One region of the Leucobacter aridicollis genome, then DNA from elsewhere that is predicted to be linked to it. Evidence: predicted binding sites of a transcription regulator. Region 1 holds the regulator's gene; each other region holds the start of a gene.

The links. The regulator LexA, encoded in region 1, represses DNA repair genes until DNA is damaged. The targets are predictions, from matches to a motif close to TCGAACANNTGTTCGA.
Region 2: a site for LexA is predicted at 3,838-3,853, ahead of ruvA (Holliday junction branch migration protein RuvA). Genes of this name have one in related genera too.
Region 3: a site for LexA is predicted at 2,277-2,292, ahead of KI794_RS02670 (phosphorylase family protein). Genes of this name have one in related genera too.
Region 4: a site for LexA is predicted at 3,498-3,513, ahead of KI794_RS00450 (Y-family DNA polymerase). Genes of this name have one in related genera too.

Annotation. Positions count from the first base shown of each region.
Region 1 covers NZ_CP075339.1:2,412,958-2,418,472, reverse strand. Annotated here, with positions in the region: gene KI794_RS10885 (hypothetical protein) at 1-205, shown strand, start outside; gene KI794_RS10880 (hypothetical protein) at 221-1,474, shown strand; gene KI794_RS10875 (hypothetical protein) at 1,471-1,986, shown strand; gene KI794_RS10870 (hypothetical protein) at 2,000-2,473, shown strand; gene lexA (transcriptional repressor LexA) at 2,636-3,298, opposite strand; gene KI794_RS10860 (LysM peptidoglycan-binding domain-containing protein) at 3,583-4,026, shown strand; gene KI794_RS10855 (histidinol-phosphate transaminase) at 4,106-5,191, shown strand; gene KI794_RS10850 (DsbA family protein) at 5,284-5,515, shown strand, end outside.
Region 2 covers NZ_CP075339.1:1,905,996-1,911,510, forward strand. Annotated here, with positions in the region: gene secD (protein translocase subunit SecD) at 1-1,549, opposite strand, end outside; gene yajC (preprotein translocase subunit YajC) at 1,602-2,081, opposite strand; gene ruvB (Holliday junction branch migration DNA helicase RuvB) at 2,173-3,168, opposite strand; gene ruvA (Holliday junction branch migration protein RuvA) at 3,177-3,785, opposite strand; gene leuA (2-isopropylmalate synthase) at 3,889-5,515, opposite strand, start outside.
Region 3 covers NZ_CP075339.1:613,453-618,967, reverse strand. Annotated here, with positions in the region: gene KI794_RS02685 (AI-2E family transporter) at 1-619, shown strand, start outside; gene KI794_RS02680 (CGNR zinc finger domain-containing protein) at 678-1,193, opposite strand; gene KI794_RS02675 (hypothetical protein) at 1,219-1,488, shown strand; gene KI794_RS02670 (phosphorylase family protein) at 1,561-2,115, opposite strand; gene KI794_RS02665 (hypothetical protein) at 2,503-2,766, shown strand; gene KI794_RS02660 (S-ribosylhomocysteine lyase) at 2,956-3,447, shown strand; gene KI794_RS02655 (Ig-like domain-containing protein) at 3,547-5,515, opposite strand, start outside.
Region 4 covers NZ_CP075339.1:111,019-116,533, reverse strand. Annotated here, with positions in the region: gene KI794_RS00465 (ParB/RepB/Spo0J family partition protein) at 1-145, opposite strand, end outside; gene KI794_RS00460 (hypothetical protein) at 586-861, shown strand; gene KI794_RS00455 (SOS response-associated peptidase) at 953-1,651, shown strand; gene KI794_RS00450 (Y-family DNA polymerase) at 1,942-3,276, opposite strand; gene KI794_RS00445 (MucR family transcriptional regulator) at 3,545-4,285, opposite strand; gene KI794_RS00440 (hypothetical protein) at 4,286-4,651, opposite strand; gene KI794_RS00435 (hypothetical protein) at 4,654-4,962, opposite strand; gene KI794_RS00430 (LexA family protein) at 5,327-5,515, opposite strand, start outside.

The sequences.
Region 1 (5,515 bases):
AGAGGAGTACGTTGCGTCGGTACAGGGGCTTCCAGCGCCCGCTGGTTTCCCGGAACCGGAACCAGACTCGATACCCGTAGCCTCCCCGCACATCACCGCGTCGTTCAGTCCCAGCGCACGCACCAGACACGTCACCAACGGTGGGGCGAAAGGGACAAGTTCAGCAGATCCGGAACGGCTACGGCACTTTGTCACCACCTCATAGGGACTCACCCGCCAAATGGAAACAGCTCATACCGCTGTGCAGTCCGCCACCGCATCGTTCCAGGGCTCGTGTTCTTGGACGTCGATCGCTATCGCCCCCATGCTGAACGGGTTCTCGAAACTGATCGACGAGAACCGACGCGATGAGGTCTGGATAGCAGCTGTCGCTGACGCGTTCGAAAAAACGGGGGCCTGGGCCCTCAGCGACTTCCGGATCACTTTGGCTGTCGCAGCCGACGACCCAGACACGCTCCGACGGCTTCTCCTCGGAGGAACGCTCTCGGTCAAGCAGGTCGCTTCGGTCTGGGAACTCCTCACCGCGACCCCAGGGTTTGATGCAGAAAAGATCCTGAAGAAGTACGCGCACGTACTCGGAGCTCTCGATGGGATGCCCGCCCTCGCACGCGTCACCGCGAACAAGTACAACGCGGAACAGATCCTGAAGACCGTCGAAGCAGAGCTCGCTGCGTTGAAGCCTGGCGACAAGAACGCGCCCTACCTGCAAAAGCAGATCGACTACCTAACACAGGTAGTGAGCGGGGAAGTCCAGCTGTACCTCTACGACCACGCGGCCTCTCGCATCGTAGAGATGCTCGGCACCCCCGGCCCAGACACCATCCGAGCAATCACCTACGTGCCAGGCACCTTCACCAGCCTCAACTCGTTCTACAACGGATCTGTTCAAGAAATCGCCAAGTTCCTGACAGGCAAGGACGGACTTTCGGGAAGTGTCGCGTTCGTGTACAAGGACGGCCTATTCCCCGGAGAAAACGGGCAGACCGGGAATGCGAACATGCTTCGAATCACCGAAGCAAACGACCTCGAATTCGGTCGGTTGGCAGGTGAGCAGCTCGCGCGCTTCCAGGCCGGAATGAGGGCAGACCCGTACCTGTCTGGGGTGAAACAGATGGGGGCCGGCCACAGTTGGGGACTCGCGAACCTCACGAGTTCTGAGGTCGCGGGTGCCCGCTACAACACCGTGATCTCGCTCGCAGGAGCCTGGATGCTCCCTGATTGGGAACCCACGGCTACAACCGGATACCTTGACGTTTCCTACGAAGACATTTTGACGCGTGCGCAGCGAGAAGGCTACGTCGGTGAGGGAAGATATCCACGAAGGGACCCCGCGTTCACGAGCCTGGTGTACCCAGGCTACGGCGAATTCGACCCCAGCCTGGGTGAACTCATGGACAACCACAACCTCATCGCCACTGCCAAAGATGATAACCAAGACGTGCTTGATACGTTGAAGGAGGCCCTCGAACGATGAACATGAAACGTGTATTTGGTTTGATGCTCGTTGCGGGGGTACTGAGCCTGACCGGGTGCTCATCGCTCACGGCGGCCTCACAGAAGGAGCCAAAAGTGGACACAAAACTGACGTGGCAGGAAGCAAAAGCGGCTACCCAGGAAATGGAACGTGAAATCGCTGAACTGATACCCAAAGACGTCATCGTCAACGTCTACCAAGTAGACACAGGGACGCTCATGTCTTGCGGAGACGGGGCGGACAGCTGGTTCGGCGGCATGACCGTCACCGTTGCTAAGGGCACCGACATCGAAGCGATCGTTCGCGACATCGAAACCCATTATGAAAGTACGGAGTACGCTACGAGTAACCGGTTGAGCCTCAATGGGCACTACAAAATAGCGGTGAAAGACCCGGAAACCACGATACGCATCATCGTTGGGGAAGGCCTTGAGCCGACCCATATTGACATTGATTCAGCGTCTGAGTGCTTCGTGCTCCCCGAAGGCGTCTACCGCGGCGGCGACTTCTAAGCATCTAACGCCAATGAAACCGCAAAGCGTCATCGGTCTCCTCGTCGGGTTGCTCGCCCTCGCAGGGTGTGCGCAACCCGCGGAGCGTCCGTCTTTTGCGGAGGTGAAGGCCGCGACTCAATCAATGGAGCGTGAGCTCGCAGGCGCGACGCCTGAAGGTGTCTTTGTGAAGTTTGCGCAGGCCGGAACGGGTGAGTTATCTGTATGTCAGAGGAGCTGGTATCGGTGGCATGGTGACGCAGTGATCACCGTCGCTGCAGGCACTGATACCGACGCAATCATCCAGGACTTTGAAGACCACTTCACAAAGGCCGGCTACGAAACGCATTCAGATCCTGACGTGTTCCGGCAACACAGGTTAGGGATCACCGATCCAGAAACAGGCACAACAGTTCGTGTCGCTACAGGGTTTGCTCCGGACCAGATCCGGTTGTCGTCGGCTTCTGAATGCTTCTTCAGCCCTGGCGGTGAGGCCCCCGAACTCTAGCGGTTACACCGAGCAGCGGCAGGATTGCGTGCTGTGGTGCGTGAAGGTTGGGGTGCTCGAGACCATCGGGATCGGAGCGGTCCGAGACTGGGCAGGGTCACTGCGGGTGGCCTCGTCGACCCGAAAGCTACATCGTCGACGCGATCACCTTGGGCGTGCGAGTTAGACGGAGCGGAAGACCGCGACGACCTTCCCGAGTACCTCGGCATGGTCGCCAAGAATCGGCTCGAAAGCGCTATTTCGGGGCAGTAGCCATGTGTGGCCGTCGCGCCGCCTGAATACCTTCACGGTTGCTTCGCCATCGAGCATGGCGGCGACGATGTCTCCGTTGTCGGCCTCGCGCTGCTGGCGAACGACGACGAAGTCGCCGTCGCAGATCGCAGCGTCAATCATCGAGTCTCCGACAACCTTCAGCATGAATAGCTGGCCGTCGCCCACGAGCTGGCGGGGGAGCGGTACGACCTCCTCGACCTGCTGGTCGGCGGTGATCGGAACGCCTGCGGCGATCTGACCCACCAGCGGAACGTATGCGGTCTCCTGGGTCTCCGTGGCCGGCGCGTCTGCGATGGCGCTGCTCGTGACCGCGAGCTCGACGAGGATCTCGAGCGCGCGTGGGCGGTTAGGGTCGCGCCGGATGTAGCCCCCGAGCTCGAGGCGGCTGAGCTGGTGTGTGACGCTCGACAGTGACGAGAGTCCGACGGCGTCGCCGATCTCGCGCATGCTCGGCGGGTAGCCCCGTGACTCAACGGAGCGCGCGATGAACTCGAGGATCGCCTGCTGCTTTTCGGTCAACGGCTTTTGTGGGGGTGAGGCCAGATCGCTCATGGCTCGTCCTCTCGAGTCTGGGATCGCGGCCGATTGGCCGCTGGAGTCGGGCTGCTATTCACGGAGAAACGGTGAATGTCGGTGGTCACTGGTTAGGTGAGGGCACTGTTCGAACCCTAGCTCGGATGTTCGAGGCGAGGCAAACATTTGTTCGAGTGTCGCGCGGATTCGCGTCAAACTTCTTCGAATTCTTGCCTTGCGAAATCGTTCATTCGAAGATATATTCGAAATAGATGTTCGACCGAACGGTATTTGTTCGAACACTCTCAAGAGAGGAACCCCTCATGACTGCTACAGCAACTGTCACCGCAATGGGCCCCCGCATCGATGCAGACCGGGCCGGCGTGCGCGCTGTCTTTTCCCCGACCGCAGCCGCGCCCAAGACCCGGCTCAAGCTGACTCGCCGCGGGCGCGTGGTCTTTGGGGGTCTTGCCACCATTCTTATTGCTGGGGCGCTTGGCGTCGCGGCGTCGTTCGCGGCCCCGGGCGCGGTCGCCAACGGCGCGGCAAGCTCGCAGGAGTTTCCATACGTTGTGGCGCAGTCCGGCGACTCGCTGTGGAGTATTGCTTCCGCGCTGGAGCCGACCGCAGACCCCCGCGACGTGGTGGCAGAAATTCAGCGTCTGAATCAGATGCAGGCAGCAGACCTGCAAGCCGGCGATGCGATTGCTGTTCCTCTGCGCTTCGCGGGCGACGAGGCGACCTTCCCGGCGTCCGACCTCTCGTAGCTGGCAGTTGCCCGGCGCAGTTGGTGCTCTTTCTTTCGTGGCCGAGGAATCGTCGGTGGCCGCTGAGTAGACTAAAGAGGTGGCTGAATTGAGCGATCTCCCTCTCCGTGACAATCTCGTCGGTAAGACCCCGTACGGTGCACCGCAGGCTGCGGTCCCTGTGAGTCTCAACGTGAACGAGAATACGCACCCGCTTCCCGAGGCCTTCATCGCGGAAGCGACGGAGGCGCTTGCTGCCGCGCTGCGCAACGTCAACCGCTACCCAGACCGCGAGTTCATCGGGCTGCGCGAGGCACTCGCCGACTACCTCGGCCACCGCCTCACCCCCGAACAGGTGTGGGCGGCGAACGGCTCGAACGAAGTGCTCCAGCAGATCCTGCAGGCGTTCGGTGGTCCCGGTCGCACACTGATGAGCTTCACTCCCACCTACTCGATGTACCCGTTGCTTGCCGACGGTACCGACACCGGGTGGATCGGAGTTCCCCGCAATGCTGACTACACCGTGACCCCCGAGCTCGTTGTCTCGGCGATTGCCGAGCACAAACCCGACATCGTCGTGCTCTGCGCTCCAAACAACCCCACAGGCACCCCGATGGCGCTTGAGACGATCCTCTCGGCATACGACGCGTTCAATGGCATCCTCATCGTCGACGAGGCCTACAAGGAGTTCGACACCGAGAACGAGACCGCAATCTCGCTGCTCGAAGGCCGCCACCGTCTGATTGTCAGCAGGACGATGAGCAAGGCCTTCGCCTTCGCGGGGGTCCGACTTGGCTATCTTGCTGCAGACAGCGCCATCGTTGACGCGCTCCGCCTTGTTCGGCTCCCGTACCACCTCTCCGGCCTGACACAGGCCGCTGCGACTACTGCTGTGAAGCACGCCGACGCGATGCTCGCCACCGTCGACGAAATTCGCGCCCAGCGAGACCGGCTGGCAGGTGCGCTCACCGGCCTCGGATACGTTGTCCACGAGTCGGGCTCGAACTTCTTGCTCGTCGGTGGATTCGCCGATCCAAGCGAGGTATTTGAACGCCTTCGCGCCCAAGGCATTCTCGTTCGCGACCTCGGGATAGCCGGCCACGTCCGCATCACTGCTGGTACAGCTGAAGAAACGTCCGCTGTTATCGCGGCGATCACAGAGTTTGGCCCGGCAGGCGCTGTCTAGGTGATCCAGGCTGGCAGCGAATGCGGTCGGATGCTGCGGGCACCAAAGGTTTAACGGCAAAACTATCGGGAAAGCCAGTTAGGCTCGGTTGCATGCCTCAGCCCATCGAGTCGCTCGACCGCCCTTCCCTTGAACGCCGCTACCGTCGCATGCGCTTGGCGACAGTCATCCTCGCTGCCGTCGCATTGCTGCTTGTTGCAGCCCTCGGTGCTCAGGGGCTGCAAGGAACGACCGGGGGCTCCGGGGCGAGCGGCTCAACCACCGGTCAAGGTGCTGGGGCAGAGGGCGCCGGAAACGACGGAGAGCAGACGGCCGATACCTGCC
Region 2 (5,515 bases), 510 kb from region 1:
GGGTGAACGCGAAGCCCTTCACATTGCCGACGGCGAGGACGAACAGCACGACTGCAGCGAGCAAGTTCACGCCATCGGAGGCGAGGATTGTACGAAGCGCGCGCTTCCATCCACCCTCGACCGCGGCATTGATGCCGAAGCCGTCGCGCAGCTGGTCTCGGATGCGCTCGAAGTAGACGATAAATGAGTCGGCCGTGAAGCCGATGGCAACGATGATGCCCGCGACACCGGCGAGCGACAATCGGTAGCCCTGGCGCCACGAGAAGAACGTGAGCAGCAGGTACGTCAGGATCGCTGCGACCGCCAGCGAGGCGATAGTGAGCGTGCCGAGCAGTCGGTATTGGAAGAGCGAATACACGACGACGAGGCCGAGGCCGATCAGGCCCGCCAGGAGCCCGCCGAGCAGCTGGTTTGCACCAAGGGTTGAAGAAATATCTTCCTGGCTCTGCACGGTGAAGCTCATGGGCAAGGCGCCGAACTTCAGCTGATCGGCAAGCACCTGGGCACTTTCCTTGGTGAAGTTACCCGAGATCGCCGGGCGACCATCAAGAATCTGCGCGTTCATCGTCGGGGCCGAGATGACCTTGCCGTCAAGCACGAACGCGAACTGGTTGAGCGGGGGCTGCTTCCCGTAGAGGCGGGTCGAGACCTTGCCGAACTTCTGCGAGCCCTCCTTGTTCATCGTGATTGCGACTTCCCAGCGGCCAGTAGTGCCGGTGCCGCCCTGAATCGACTGCTGCTGCGAGACAGCATCAGTGATGACGTCACCCGAGAGCTCTACAGGACCGAGGACGTACTTCAGCATGCCTGTCTCATCGCACGTGATGAGCGGCTTGTCGTCAGCGGCGTTCGCAACCTCAAGCGCGTTGTCTGATGTGCAAGTGAACGACGCGAACTCCTCGAGAAGCGCAGGAGTAAGCCAGGCCTGATCCGCCGGATCCGACGGGAGCGGATCCGGGTACAGGTCGCCGGTGTCTGCGTCCGAGGCAGTGCCGTCAGCTGCCGGCTCGTCTGCCGAGTCGCCAGTGGCGGCATCTGCCGCAGTGTCACCGGCAGCCGCCTCATCGGCGGCATTGTCGCCAGCGGCGGCATCCCCATCCGCGCCCTCAACGCTTTCGCCGGTGTCCTCGGGCTGCGCCGCACCAGCGGCCGCTTCCAGGAAGACCCCACGGAAGTCGAGCGCAGCCGAAGCCTGGATGCGCTGGAGCGTTGCGTCATCGACCTTGCCGGGAATCGCAACCGAGATATGGTTGTTTCCCTGCGTGGTGATCTCGGCCTCAGAAACGCCAGAAGCGTTCACTCGCTGCCTGAGGATCTCCACAGCCTGGTCAAGCTGCTCTCCGGTGACGGCTTTGCCGTCGTTCTGGTTTGCGGCAAGCAGAATCTGCGTGCCGCCCTGCAGGTCGAGCGCTAGCTTCGGAGTCCAGGTCGCATCACTGCGGAACACACCGAGCGTGATGAGCCCAGTGAGTCCGACAATGATGGCGAGCAGGAAAATGAGCGAGCGACGTGCGCTCCGCACCGCGGGCGCGACGGATGATTTCGCCAAGACAGCTGTCTCGCTTTCAGATAACGGTGTGAAGCATCACACCGGAGGGTCCTTACTCCTTGTCGGAGTTCTTGTCGTCGCGCTTCTCAGCGGTGGTTGCACCGCCGAGATCTGTCGCTGCATCGATTGTTGAATCGACTGCCGAATCAGTTGCCGAATCAACTGTCGACTCTGCCTCAGTCGCTGCGTCATCAGCCGCAGCGAAGCGCTCGCCAAACTCTGGGTCGTCGTCGGGAGCGAGCGTCGCTGCTTCGTTCTCCTCAACGGGTGCATCTGCGGGGGTCACAATCTGGCCGACAGCGTTGCGGTGGACAACGAGCGTGCTCGTGCCGCTCTGCACGGTGACGCGGTTCTCTTCCTCATCGACAGAAACGATGGTGCCGTAGATCCCTGACTGAAGCATGACCTCTGCACCCGGCTGCATGTTGTTCTGCATCTCTGCCATCTGCGCCTGGCGCTTCTTGCTGTTGCGGAACATGAAGAAAATGAGCACGGCGACGAGGCCAAGCATGATGAGTGTCATCGGATCCATGAGGCGGAGACCCTTCCAAAGTTAGTGAGCGCGCCCTTGAACACGCACGGACTGCACAAGTCTAGCGGGGTTTCCTGCGAGCGCCAGCACCCTACGGGGATGGTGGGGCGATCCCCAGATGCGCCCACCCGAGCGAGGTCGCGATACGGCCACGCGGGGACCTTGCAATAAGGCCAGCCCGCATGAGGAACGGCTCGACAACGGATTCGATCGTCTCAGCCTCTTCCCCGACCGAGGCCGCCAGAGTCGAGAGCCCGACCGGTCCGCCAGCAAAGCGCTCGACGATGATTCGCAGCACCTCCCGGTCGAGCCTGTCGAGCCCGTGCTCGTCGACGTCATACAGCGAGAGCGCGGCCCGAACAGAACGCTCGTCGGGCTGGGTGCCGTGCACCAGCGTGTAGTCCCGCACTCGACGCAGAAGCCTGTTCGCGATGCGCGGCGTCCCGCGCGAGCGCCCGGCGATCTCGACGACTCCGGCATCGTGGAGCGGAAAGTCGAGTAGTCCCGCGGCGCGGCTCAGTACCCCCTCCAGCTCAGAGGTGGCGTAGTACTCGAGGTGCGCGGTAAACCCGAACCTGTCGCGCAGCGGATTCGGCAGCAGGCCAGCTCGCGTCGTCGCACCGACAAGGGTAAAGGGGGCAAGCTCGAGCGGAACCGACGTTGCCCCTGCGCCCTTACCAACCATGATGTCGACTTTGAAGTCTTCCATCGCAAGGTAGAGCATCTCCTCGGCGCTGCGTGCCATTCGGTGAATCTCATCGATGAACAACACCTCACCGGGCGTGAGTGCCGATAGCACCGCAGCGAGATCACCTGCGTGCTGGATCGCGGGGCCAGACGTCTGCTGGAGCGGCACCCCGAGCTCGGTCGCCACGATCATCGACAGAGTTGTCTTACCAAGGCCCGGCGGCCCGGCAAGCAAAATATGGTCGGGCGTGCGGCCGTCAATCTGGGCTGCCCCGAGGAGCAGGCCGAGCTGCTCACGAACCTTTTCTTGTCCGACAAACTCGGCGAGCGATCCTGGCCGGAGCGCGCCCTCGTAGCTCACCTCGGTTGGCAGCGCCTGGGGTGAGAGCTCCCCGGACATTGGCGCGCTCATCGGCGCCCCCGCTGCAGCAGAGTGAGCGCAGCTCGTAGCAGTTGCGCGTTCGTCATCTCGGCGCCGGCGTCACGGGCATCACTCACCGCCTGACGGGCCTCACCCTCGCTCCAGCCGAGTCCCTGCAGGCCCTCGGTGACGGCTTCGATCAGCGCTTCGTCCGGGGCGGCAACCACCGCCTCCTCGCCGGCGTCCTCGAACGCGAGCGCGCTCAGCTTGCCAGCGAGCGAAACAGTGATGAGCTTTGCGGTCTTCGGGCCGATCCCAGACACCTTGCGAAACGGCTTATCGTCTTCGGCGGTGACTGCGCGAACAATCTCGCCCGGCGACAGCTCAGAGAGCACGCCGAGGCCGGATCGGGGCCCGACTCCCGAGACGCCGATCAAGAACCCGAATGTCGCGAGCTCCGCCTCGGTCTCGAAGCCGTAGAGCGTGAGCGAATCCTCGCGCACAACAAGCGAGGTGTGCAAGAAGAGTTGCTCCCCCGGTGTGCGCTGCGCCATGCGACCGCTCGGCACCTCAACACGCATGCCGACACCGCCAACACCAAGCACTACCCAGCCGGCACCAGAGGCCAGCACTTCACCGCGTAACGAAGCAATCACACGCCAAGCCTATGGGGATGACGCACAAACCCCGCTGCGCCACACCGCAAATTCGAACATATGTGCGAATAGGGTGGGGCAGCGGGGTTCTGCACCGAGGGAGCTAAGCGGAAACCGCTTCGCGCTGCGCAGCTGAGTTGCGGACCGAACGGTTCACTGCAGACACGATTGCCTTCAACGTCGCACGGCTCGTGTCAGGGTCGATACCGACGCCCCACAGGCGCTGGCCGTCAACCTCGAGATCAACGTAGGCGGCTGCGACAGCGTCACCACCCTCGCTCATCGCATGCTCGACATAATCAAACAGCGTGACGGCATGACCAGAATCGTTCAGGGAATTAATGAACGCATCGACGGGCCCGTTGCCCTGGGAGGTTTCTTCGCGCTGCTCGTCACCGTCACGGTATTCGACGGTGAGGTTCGTGACACCGTCGCCAGCGCTGACGCTTGACGTGCGGAACAGCTCGTAACGCCCCCAGCGCTCGACGCCGTCGACCCCTGTCGAGGGCAGATACTCGTCTTGGAAAATTGTCCAGATGGCATCGCTTGAGACCTCGCCACCCTCGGAGTCGGTGACACCCTGCACCACGGCACTGAACTCAATCTGCAGCCTGCGCGGCAGGTCGAGCGAGTGGTCCGTCTTCAGCAGGTAGGCAACGCCTCCCTTGCCTGACTGGGAGTTCACGCGAATGACGGCTTCGTACGAGCGACCGAGATCCTTCGGGTCAACTGGCAGGTACGGGACTGCCCACTCGACCTCATCGATCGAGACGCCTGCGGCGTCGGCGTCAGCCTGCATACGCTCGAAGCCCTTTTTGATCGCGTCCTGATGTGAGCCGGAGAACGCGGTGTAGACGAGGTCACCCGCCCACGGGCTCCGCTCGGGGACGCGCAGCTGGTTGCAGTACTCGGCAGTGCGGCGAACCTCGTCAAGGCGGGAGAAGTCGATCTGCGGGTCGATACCCTGGGTGAACATGTTGATGCCGAGCGCGACGAGGTCGACGTTACCGGTTCGCTCACCGTTGCCAAACAGGCACCCCTCGATGCGATCGGCGCCAGCCATGTAGCCGAGCTCTGCCGCGGCAACCGCCGTGCCCCTGTCATTGTGGGGATGCAGCGACAGGATGACGTTCTCACGGTGGTTCAGGTTGCGCCCCATCCACTCGATCGAGTCGGCGTAGACGTTCGGCGTCGCCATCTCAACTGTCGAGGGCAGATTGATGATGACCTTGCGCTCTGGGGTCGGCTCAAACACCTCGAGCACGGCGTTGCAGACCTCCGCAGCGTATTCGAGCTCTGTGCCCGTGTACGACTCAGGAGAGTACTCATAGTAAATATCTGTGTCTTCGCAGATGTGCTCAGCCGCACGGCAGAGCTTGGCTCCCTCGACGGCGATCTGCTTGATGCCCTCGCGGTCTGAGCGGAACACCACATCGCGCTGCAAGATGGAGGTCGAGTTGTACAGGTGCACGATCGCCTGCTTCGCGCCGACAAGCGACTCGTAGGTGCGGGTGATGAGGTGCTCGCGCGCCTGAGTGAGCACCTGAATCGTAACGTCGTCAGGGATCGCGTTCTCTTCGATGAGCTGGCGAACAAAGTCAAAGTCGGTCTGGCTCGCCGATGGGAACCCGACCTCGATCTCCTTGTAGCCCATCTGCACGAGCAGGTCGAACATGACCCGCTTGCGCTCGGGGCTCATGGGATCGATAAGCGCCTGGTTGCCGTCGCGG
Region 3 (5,515 bases), 1.8 Mb from region 1:
GACGGCGCTGTTCTTCATCTTCGCCTACGCGATATTCATGGCTGCCGACGCCGGCCGCTTCGCACGGGCCACGCGAGAGTTTGGGCCGTCGGCCGGCCCTCGCGTGCGGCGCTTCGCAAACTTCAACAGCAACGTGCGCCGCTACTACGTCGTGAACGCGGCGTTCGGTCTCCTCGTCGCGGTCGTCGATGGTCTCGCCCTCTGGGCACTCGGCATCCCAGCTCCCCTCGTGTGGGCCATCCTCTCGTTCGTTACGAACTTCGTTCCGAACATCGGCTTCGTGCTCGGCCTCGTGCCGCCCGCAATTCTCGCGCTCGTTGTCGGTGGGTGGCCGCTGATGCTCGCGGTGGTCGCGGTCTATGCAGTCGCGAACGTGCTGCTCCAGGTGCTCATCCAGCCCAAGTTCGTCAGCGACGCCGTGAGCTTGAGCCTGACGCTCAGCTTTGTGTCAGTGCTCTTCTGGACGTTCATCATCGGACCGCTCGGCGCCATCCTTGCGATCCCGCTGACGCTCCTCGTCCGCGCGCTCATCCTTGAGCGCGACCCGAACATGGGGTGGCTGCGATGGCTTTCTGGCGACAACCTCACCGCCGAATCCGGTAGACCAGCCGCCGACTAGCTGCGGCCGGAGCACGGTGTGCCATCGGCAGATCCTTCGCTAGCTACGTGCGCCGGGTTTAGCCGCGGGCGCGATGCCGCCGAACCGCCGCGCGGTTTGCGCACCGCACCGAGCAGTAGCGCTGCCTGCCATTGCGGGTCACATCGACGACCACGTGGGTGCACGGTTCCGCCGCGCATCGTCCAAGTCGGGTGACTCCGCGCGTCGTGAGATGCAGGGCCGTTCCGACAGGGATCACTGAGCGCAGTACCCCTGGGAGTGATTGCCTGTCGTCGCGGTAGTGGAGGTGCCAGCCCTCGCCGTCGTGGTTCACGAGCTGCGGAAACGCGGCCGCGTCGGCCATCTGCCGATTGAGAATCTCGGCGCGGCGCTCTGGGTTCTCGGCGTCGACAACTCTGAGCCATTCATCGATCACGGCACGTACCGCTGCATGGTCTCCGTCATCCACGGCGAAGCGCATCGTCATGCCGAACTCGCGCGTTCGCTCCTCGATCCCTGAGCGATCCACCGGCCAGTCGTTGGCGAGCGAAGCCGCGAGCAGCACAGCGTAGGTGCCGTAAGGGTTGAGATGCATAAGGGCATTACATCACGCTTGTCTCATGAGCACCACCGCACCAATCACTCGCCAGCCCGGTACCACCCCGCACGCGACTTCCGCCGAACCTGGCACTCAACCTGTCGCCAACGGCTCAGGCGCCCCACAGACCTCGCACACAGCCGAACAAGCCCGCCGCGCACACGAACACTCGTGGCGCACGGAGTCGCACCATTCGACGTCAGAGGGCATCGTGCGCTACGTGCGCTGCGCTCGCTGCGGCGCGCATCGGGTCGAACTGCGCCCACTCGCCCCCAACCAGTTGCACGCATGACCGCTTGACCGGGTGCCAGCCCTCGCGGACCAGGCAGCCGTGGAACCCGCATATGGGCGTGCGGTTTGGCGCCTAGCGCAGACGGTCCTCCCAGAACGCGCGCAGCTGGCGGCTCTTCGTGAAAACAATCTCGTCCCACTCCTCGTCGGTAGTCGAGCTGTCAGCAAAGTCGGACGGAACCTTAAACACCTGCAGCGGCACCTCAAACCGGGCGCACAGTGCCCCGTAGGCATACCCCTCCATGTCGACGAGTTGAGCACCGAGGCCGGCAATGTGGGCACGCTGCGCGTCGTCCTTCACAAACTGGTCCCCAGTCGCCATGGTGGCGGTCTCCTCAAGCAGCACATCCCCACCCGGAATGAGAGTCGCAGACGGCAACGAAAAGTCGTGCTGCACGAGCGCGGTCACCTGGTACACAGTGTCGAGAGACAGCCGATCTGTGTCCTCCCCAACGACGCCTGCGGTTCCGAGCACGACGACGCGCCCCACGTCGCCGACGCTAAGCTCCTTGGCGAGCGACACAGCAGCATTGATCTTGCCGACGCCGGTCACCAGGTGCGGCACGTCAGCGAAGGCAGACGCCTCGTCACCGTGGGCAAACACGAGCAAGGTACGGTTGGCTGTCATGAAGTCTCCTCATAGTCAAAGCGGCGAAACGCTGCAGCGCGGGGGCTTCGAGCGGTGCTCTCAGGCGCGATCGCAAGCCCCGGAAACCAAGGCTATCGCGCAAAGTCAGCCGCTGATTTGCGCGGGCTGCGCAAGCGAAGCGAAATCATCACTGGTGTTTTTCGAAGACTTGTTCTAAGATATTCAACAGAGCTTGCAAGCGACCGCGATTTCGTCCAGTGCAGGGCCAGTCTTCATTCCAGCGAAGTGCGCAGCAGCTCACCAAGATCCGCATGGATCGACCGCCTCAATCGAGGCCAAGCACGCACATGTGTCTGCACTCAGCACAGCGTGCTCATTACCGCCGCTCGTCATGACGACTACGCGGCTTCGAAAGGACCTATCACTATGCATACGCAGAACATCACCCCCATCCGCCCAGCGCCGCGTACTCCGTACCACTCGCTCGGCGAAGGCGCAAAGATGCGGATTCCCGCGTGGGCACAACACCGCTCCGTGTACCGCAGCGCGGGCCGCACGCTCTACGTTGTCGAGACCGACACACTCGCAGACGCCCGCCGTGACCTCGTCCGACTGGACAAGGCAGGCTGGGACGTCGCTGTCGAAGCAGCCGGCACCAACGCGCGCATCGCGCTCAGCCGCGCCGCGTAGTCGAGCCGATCAACCACCGGTCGTGTAGCGACGCAGCCGCGTAGCCGCGCAACCGCTTGAAATGCCCCGTCGATCCTGACCGGATCGGCGGGGCATGTGCGTTCCCACCTCCTGGGTGCTACTCCGGTCGCCCCGTAGCTGCGCGTCACATTCGGCTGCGCGCCCCACCCGCGAGGCTACACTTGCGGCATGAGTGACGTTGAGCTTGCCGCAGTAGAGAGTTTCGCCCTTGACCACACGAAGGTGCTCGCGCCGTACGTCAGACTCATCGGCGTCGAACGCGGCCCGAAGGGCGACGCGATCTCGAACTTTGACATTCGCCTCGTGCAGCCAAACGCCGGCGAGATCCCGACAGCCGGTCTCCACACCATCGAGCACACAATCGCCGCGCTCCTGCGCACACGGTTCGACGGCCTCATCGACATTTCGCCCTTCGGCTGCCGGACGGGCTTCCACATGATCGTGTGGGGTGAGCCAAGCTCAGCGGAGGTCGCGTCGGCTATCAAGTCCTCGCTGACCGACCTCGTCGAGAAGGTCGAGTGGGAAGACGTGCCTGGCACCACCGCCGAGAGCTGCGGCAACTACCGAGATCACAGCCTGCACTCTGCCAAGGAATGGTCGAAGCAGGTGCTCGAACAGGGCATCAGCGTCGACGCGTTCGACCGCAGCGTCATCGCGTAACCAGCACGCGCGCGGCCGCGGTGAGTGGCGACCCGCTCCCCCACTGGCAGCAAGATGCGCAGCGTCGGAACAGTGTTCCGACGCTGCGCATCTTACTTCCTAGGCCGATTCCCGTGCACCCGACCGCCTCCGGAGGATGAGAGCAGTCGCGCCGCCTGCGAGAAGCAGGAGTGCCGCCGCGCCGCCGATGAACGGCAGCTGTCCGCCAGTGCCCGGCAGGCCCGGGTCAGGCTTCGGCGGCGTCACCGCAACAACCTCGAACGGGAGCTGCAGGAGCTCGGAGTCTGCCCCGTCAAGGAACGCGGTGTGGTCGCCGAGTTCGAAGTCAGCTGGGATCTTGAATTCGAACACAACCTCGCCGTTCTCGTTCGCGACCTGAGTACCGAGCTCGACGGTTTCAGATTTGATCGACCCCGCGACACTCTCGCCAGGCGCGAACCAGTGGCCAGTGATGACGAGAGTCTCGCCGCGCTTCAGCGTCTTGGCTGACAGCTCCATCCAGGGGCTGCCGACCTGGATCACTGTCGGCTCCGAAACGTTGCCGTGCGAATCCGTAGCGGTGACTGACAGTGACGTGCCCGGCTGCACAGGTGGCTCGAGCGTGCAGCTCCACTTGCCATCTGCCGCTGCGACAGTCTCACAGACGACGTTGCCGTCCTTATCCTTCACTGTCACTGTTGACCCCGGCTCAGCGGTGCCGCCGACAGTCTTGCCGTCAGTCGGGTTGACAACTGGGGGCGCCGGCGGAGTTGTATCCACGATGACCTGCACCGGGGCCGACTCGTTGCCGTCTGGATCGATCTGCACAACTTCAAATGAGCCGTCACCGATCGGGCCACATTCGAAGGTGCCGTCAGGCTTCACCGTCGTGGAACACAGCACCTCACCCGTGTCCGGATCGCGGACCTCGATCGTGTCACCAGGCTCACCCTCACCAGTCACGACACCACCGTCGGTGGAGTCAACCTTCGGCGGCTTCGTCACCGTGATCTCAATCGGCGCCGACTCGTTCCCATCCGGGTCAATCTGCACAACCTCCAGGTCGCCGCCGCCCTTAATCGGGCCACACTCGAACGACCCGTCAGGCTTCACCGTCGTCGAGCAGAGCACCTCACCAGTGTCCGGGTCACGCACCTCGATCGTGTCACCAGGCTCACCCTCACCGGTCACGACACCACCATCGGTGGAGTCAACCTTCGGTGGCTTCGTCACCGTGATCTCGATCGGAGCGGACTCGTTCCCATCGGGGTCGATCTGCACAACCTCCAGGTCGCCGCCGCCCTCAATCGGGCCACACTCGAATGTGCCGTCAGGCTTCACAACGGTGGAGCACAGCACCTCGCCCGTGTCCGGATCGCGGACCTCGATCGTGTCGCCGGGCTCACCCTCACCGGTGATCACACCACCGTCGGTGGAGTCAACCTTCGGCGGCTTCGTCACCGTGATCTCAATCGGCGCCGACTCGTTCCCATCCGGGTCAATCTGCACAACCTCCAGGTCGCCGCCGCCCTCAATCGGGCCGCACTCGAATGTGCCGTCAGGCTTCACAACGGTGGAGCACAGCACCTCGCCCGTGTCCGGATCGCGGACCTCGATCGTGTCGCCGGGCTCACCCTCACCGGTGATCACACCACCGTCGGTGGAGTCAACCTTCGGCGGCTTCGTCACCGTGATCTCAATCGGGGCCGACTCGTTCCCCTCCGGATCGATCTGCACGACCTCCAGGTCGCCGCCGCCCTCAATCGGGCCACACTCGAATGTGCCGTCAGGCTTCACAACGGTGGAGCACAGCACCTCGCCCGTGTCCGGATCGCGGACCTCGATCGTGTCGCCGGGCTCACCCTCACCGGTGATCACACCACCGTCGGTGGAGTCAACCTTCGGCGGCTTCGTCACCGTGATCTCAATCGGCGCCGACTCGTTCCCATCCGGGTCAATCTGCACAACCTCCAGGTCGCCGCCGCCCTCAATCGGGCCGCACTCGAATGTGCCGTCAGGCTTCACAACGGTGGAGCACAGCACCTCGCCCGTGTCCGGATCGCGGACCTCGATCGTGTCGCCGGGCTCA
Region 4 (5,515 bases), 1.3 Mb from region 1:
CCAGGATTGGGGTGAGCACTCCGAGTTGTTTGATGCTTTCAAGGAATGCGTCGCTGATCGCGGTGTCCGTTCGGACGTTCGTTTCAAGTAGCAGGGTGGCCGGGTCAAGGTGTTCGATGATTCCGGGGGTGGTCGTGGAAGTCATTGTGTGTCTCTTTCTGTGAGTGTTTCTCGTGTTGTTTCCTCCCCCTGATTTCTTTTTGCCGGGGAGGCGAGAATCGCCGACAGTGACGCGAAGCCGGAACGCCAGCAGGAGGAGCAGACACCGCGCGGCTGAAGCGCAGCGGAAGACGAGCGAGACTGCGACGCCCGGGAGAACTCTGGAGCTTGCGGAAGAGATCCCCGGCCGGCTGGCGTGGAGGCGGAGCGGCGCTATCCTGTCGCTTGCTTCCCGGCAAAAGGATTGCAGGCGCAGCCTGCTGAGCCGCGCGCGGAGCGCGTGACCTTCTGGCAGGAGCGGAGCGGATGCCTTCCGCGAAGCGGTGTGAGGGGGTGCGGGAGGGGGCCCTGCCCCCTCGCGTGGTGCGCAGCCGGACTCTGCCGAGGCCCGGGGATGTGCGGCGCCGAGCCGGTATCCTCAGGGTTATGTTGCGTGCGACGATTCGTCAGGTGGAAGTCCGTGAGGTTGAGGTGGCCGGGGAGTCGCTCGAGGAGGTGCATTCACAGCTCGCTGAGCAGCGCCCTGATGGATTTGAGCTCGTGAAAGCTCCAGTGAAGATGACGGCAACCGGGGGCACGATCACCGCAGTAGGCACCTACCACCGTCGAGACAAGACACAGGAGATCTCCGCAGCGACCCGGGACGAGCTTGCAGCACTTGTCCCCGAGGGATGGACGATGCTGCATGTTCAAACTGTCTAATCCCCCGGCGATCCCGTCGCTGCAGGCCTACGACGCGGGTCGCGCGATACTCAGGGTTTCCGTCCGCCACGTATCGACGTAGCCTGGTGACATGTGTGGGAGAGTCATCGTCGACTACGACGAGAACATGGCGGTCGCGAGTGGCAGCGAGCTCGCTGACTGGATGCGGGAGCGCCCCGCCGGCTACGAGCCGTCCTGGAACCTCAAGCCGACGCAGCCGATCCCTGCAGCGTTTACGGATCACAAGGACGGCACGAAACGCCTCGAGTACGCATACTGGTCGCTCGTGCCGATCTGGTCAAAGGAGCTCAAGACCAAGTTTCCGACTTTCAACGCGCGCTCCGAGACAGCGGCTGAGAAGGCGTCGTTCAAAGCGTCGGTGAAGAACCGGCGGTGCGTGATTCCGGTGACAGGGTTCTACGAGTGGACTGGTCCGAAGTCTTCGAGGATCCCGCACGCGATCTTCGGCCCTGACCCGATCATTCCCATGGCAGGGCTGTACTCGTGGTGGCACGAGCCCGACGCGGGCGATGATGAGGGATGGCATTTGACCGCGACGATACTCACTCGAGCGTCCGCTGGGGTGATGGAGCCGCTGCATGACCGAATGCCGGTCTTCCTTGCCGATGAGCTGCTTGGCGATTGGCTCGACCCAGGTACCGTTGGCGATCAGCTCCTTCTCGACGCGGTGGCTGAGGCGTCTATGCCGTTGAGCATGCAGTTGCGCGAGTACGAGGTCGCGCCTCTGCGCGGCGACGGGCCAGAGCTCCTCCTTCCCGCGAGTTCGTAACCCGTACTGCATTCACTGTCCGCGTCAGGACAACGACCAGTCGCCCTTCAAGGCGCCTCTCGCTCGCGAGAGCTCAGCCGCTAAGGCCTCCTCTTCGTCCGCTGACTCTCGATCATCTGTTTCGCGGCGTCAATGATTCCCGCACCCCAATTTCAGGCTCAGCGAATCTCGGCATCGTGCACACGTCGATGACTACGGACGTCACCAAGCCCTCGCTTTTCCGCAAGACCGCGAAGCGGGCTTGCCTACATCTTGGACTGGCAAGTTGCCCGCCGTTTCACCCTTGAAGGTTACGCGGCCGCCTCACACAGTTCGTCCCATTCGGTTGTTGCCCGCTTGGACAGCATTGCTCGTTTCATCTCCCAACCGGGCGGGGTTTTCAATCCTCCGACGCCGACGCCGATCGCGTCGCGTCCGAGTTTCTGGGTGATGCCGTCGAGCGTTGCCCCGAGCTCGCGATCGTCAGCGCTGAAGAGGTCAAGCATTGGAGTGGATGCCGCAGGGCGAAGGTCGTTCAGGACGACGCCGAGGCGCGCATACCTCACACCGGGCAGTTCTTTGGGGAAAAGCTTGGGGAGGATGAACGCTGCCGCTCTCGCGAGCTCGATCGGATCATCCGTCGGCGCGGGAAGTCGCACGGTCACGCTCGTGCTGTGTGGGGGCGTGCCCTCGTCGGCCCACCCGGTCGCGGCCCAGACCTGCATCATGCCGGCGAGCGAGCCCTGCTTTCGGAGGCGTTGCCCGACTCGCTGGGCGTACATGGCGGTGACCTGCGCCATTTCGTCAGGCTTGGTGAGTTTCCTCGAGAACGATCTGGAGAAGATCAGTTGTTCTTTCTGGGCGGGTGGCTGCATTTCGAGTTCGATGCAGGGGATCCCGCGTAGCTCGAGCACGGTGCGGGCGAGCACGACGGAGAAGCGTTTGCGGATCCGCGCGGCATCGGCGTCTCGGAGATCTTTCGCGGTGAAGATCCCGAGCGCTGCGAGTTTCTTCCCAGTGCGTGACGCAACACCCCAGAGATCCGTGACGGGGATCGACGCGAGAATGCGTGACTGCTGCGCGGGTGTGTACGCGCTGAAGTCGCAGACACCATTCATTTCCGGGGTGCGCTTGATTCCGAGGGCCGCGACTTTTGCCAGGGTCTTGGTGGCGCCGATCGCAACCCGGACTGGCACGCCGGTGGACTGCATGACTTCTGACCGGATGCGTTGACCGGTCGCGATGAGCTCGAATCCTTCACCGGTGAGACCGATGAAGGATTCGTCGATGGAGTACACCTCTTGCCAGGCCGAGTGCTTCCCGATGATTGCCATGACGCGCGCCGACAAGGATCCATACAACTCGTAGTTGCTTGAGCGGGCGACGACGCCGGCCATGCGTGACCAGGCTTCGATCTTGAACCACGGTTTGCCCATGATGTCGGGGTCGATCTGTTTCGCCTCGGGCGAGGCTGCGACGACGCAGCCGTCGTTGTTGGAGAGCACGATGATGGGGCGGCCGTCGAGCGCTGGCTCAAAGACGCGCTCGCATGAGGCGTAGAAAGATACGCAGTCGACGAGGGCAATGGACCCGCGAGTGCGAGTGTCGTCTTGAATTCCAAGCGATTGGGGGTCAAGTACCCGCACCAAGGCTATGACTCCATCCTGAACGACGATGGGCGATGTTCACGGACCGGCTCCAAATTCTGACTGGCACACAGGGTCGGCATTTCGCCGATGATCGCTGTCGCTCTCCGGGCTTTGGTGTCGCCCCTGACGGCCGATAGGTTTGTCTCGATTTGCACGTATGGCATGCGTTCGCGTTCGATGTCATTGGTCTTGTCGGTGCGCGTCATGACTTCCCCTGTCCGAAAGTTTGTTCGAACAGTGTACGCCCCACCAGTGTCACGAGTGCCTACAGGAGGCGTTGACGCCACCGCCTGACCGAGGTCGCCCCGATACCGATCCGCTTCGCTGCGCCGCTTCCACTCAGGTGCGCTGTCTGTCGTATCGCGTCCTCGAGCGACGTGTAACCGGCTTCAATGATCTTGGCCTCGAAGATTTTGGCTCGGGCCTCTCGCATGGCTGCGACCCCTTTGCGCTGGACGGGAGCACGGTGCTGCTTCACGACCGCCCGATTGGCTGTGCTGTCGCGAAGATTCTCGACGCCTTTCACCTGGAGCTCCGCGAGGTGCCCGGCAGACTGGTACGGGGCGAGCGTGTCGAGCCTTGCCTGAAGGTCTGCGCGGGCGGTCCTGACCCTGCGTCGACGCGTGCCGGGTGCTTCCAGTGCGGCGGTGCGCGGCATCCCGTACTTTTCTCGATATTCTGCACTGTTCATCTCATGCTTTGCCACGAGGTGGCGGCCCAGTGAGCGCATGTCGATGCCGCACTCGAGGCAGGTGATGAGCCCTGTGGCGCCGGTCACGGTGGCTGGTTTCCTGGACAGCGGCGTTTCGTCGCCTTGTGCCGTGGCGAGCATCGCGTCGAGGTCGTACTGCAGCGCTCGGGTCTTGAGCCTGCAGGCGATGGGCGCTGGCCAGGCGTCTGCGTTGCGGGACATGACTGCGCCAAGGGTCGCTGCCGTGTATCCGAGCTGCGGGGCTGCTTCGGCTCGGGATACGAGCGTGACGGATGGGATACTCGTGAGCAGCATCTACTTGCCGATCTGCTTGCGAAGCCATGGCCGGGATACTGCGGCCGCCCTGGCGGTCGGGGCTTCTTCATTGCCTGCGAGTACCGCCATGATTGCGCCTTGCTGTGCGTCTGCGCGTGCTGCCAGCAGCGCTTTGCCGCGTGCTTCGAGGTCGAATGTGCCTTCCACGATTTCGAGGGCCGCGATCCATGCCGCGGTATCTTCGTCGGCATAGTCGGCGGACGAGTAATCGGGGGTGCCGTAGTCGGGTCGCGCGGGGATCACGGTGTCTTCATGGAGGGTGACGAGGCGCGTGAATTCTTCGATCTGGTCGGGGGTCAAATCAGCATCCTCGAGCCATGCGGTGATTTCGTGTTGCTGTGGCATGGCTACTCTCCTGTGCAGATGGAGCACTCGGCCACGAAGTCGTCTTCGTGGGCGATGGTTTCGCCGCCGACGGCGCGTGCGAATGCGTCACCTTCGGGCGTGCGGTGGTGCTCGAGGGCGTGGAATGCTTCGGCTTCGGTGTTGGCGTGGTCCCAGAGGGCTCGCGCGAAGCCTTCACCCTGGTATTTGGCAAGGGTTTCGACATTGATGACCTTGCGGGTATCAACGTCGAGAACGAGCTCGGAGACTTCGATGCCGTCGATTGTGTAGGTGTATGCGATGGCGCCTGTGGTGGCGGTTCTGGTAATCACGTCGCCCTCCTTGGCTTCTGTAAATAGTTTACAGCCCAATCGCCCACCTGTCAACTTTTTACAGCAAGGATTCGTGATGCCGCCCACAGGGCCCTCCACGACAAGACCGCCACTGCGAACTTCACCCTTCCGGCAACCTCATTTCATTGCAGTGCACACACTCCCACCAGCCGCCGCAGGCCGGGTCGGGCCACCACGACATGTAAGGAGCATGGCAGCCCGGGCAGGGGGGTGCACCGTGGGGAATGATGTATCCATCTGGCGGGTATGTCATCTTCCAAGAATGTGGCATGCCGCTCTGCGCACGGACGACGGGGTTGGCAATTGTGGAGACTGCAGCCCACGCAGGACTGTGTGCGCGACGCTATCCACGACTGACACGGTGAAGGCTCCGGGTGACGACACCCCAGATGTGCAGCTCCGAGAGCTCCGGGATCTCGATGTCGGGGTACTGGGAGCTTTCGGCAGCGAGCACAGCGCGGCCGCTTTCGATACGGAGTCGCTTGACTGTCATTTCGCCGTCGACCACGGCGATGACGACGTGCCCGTCCTG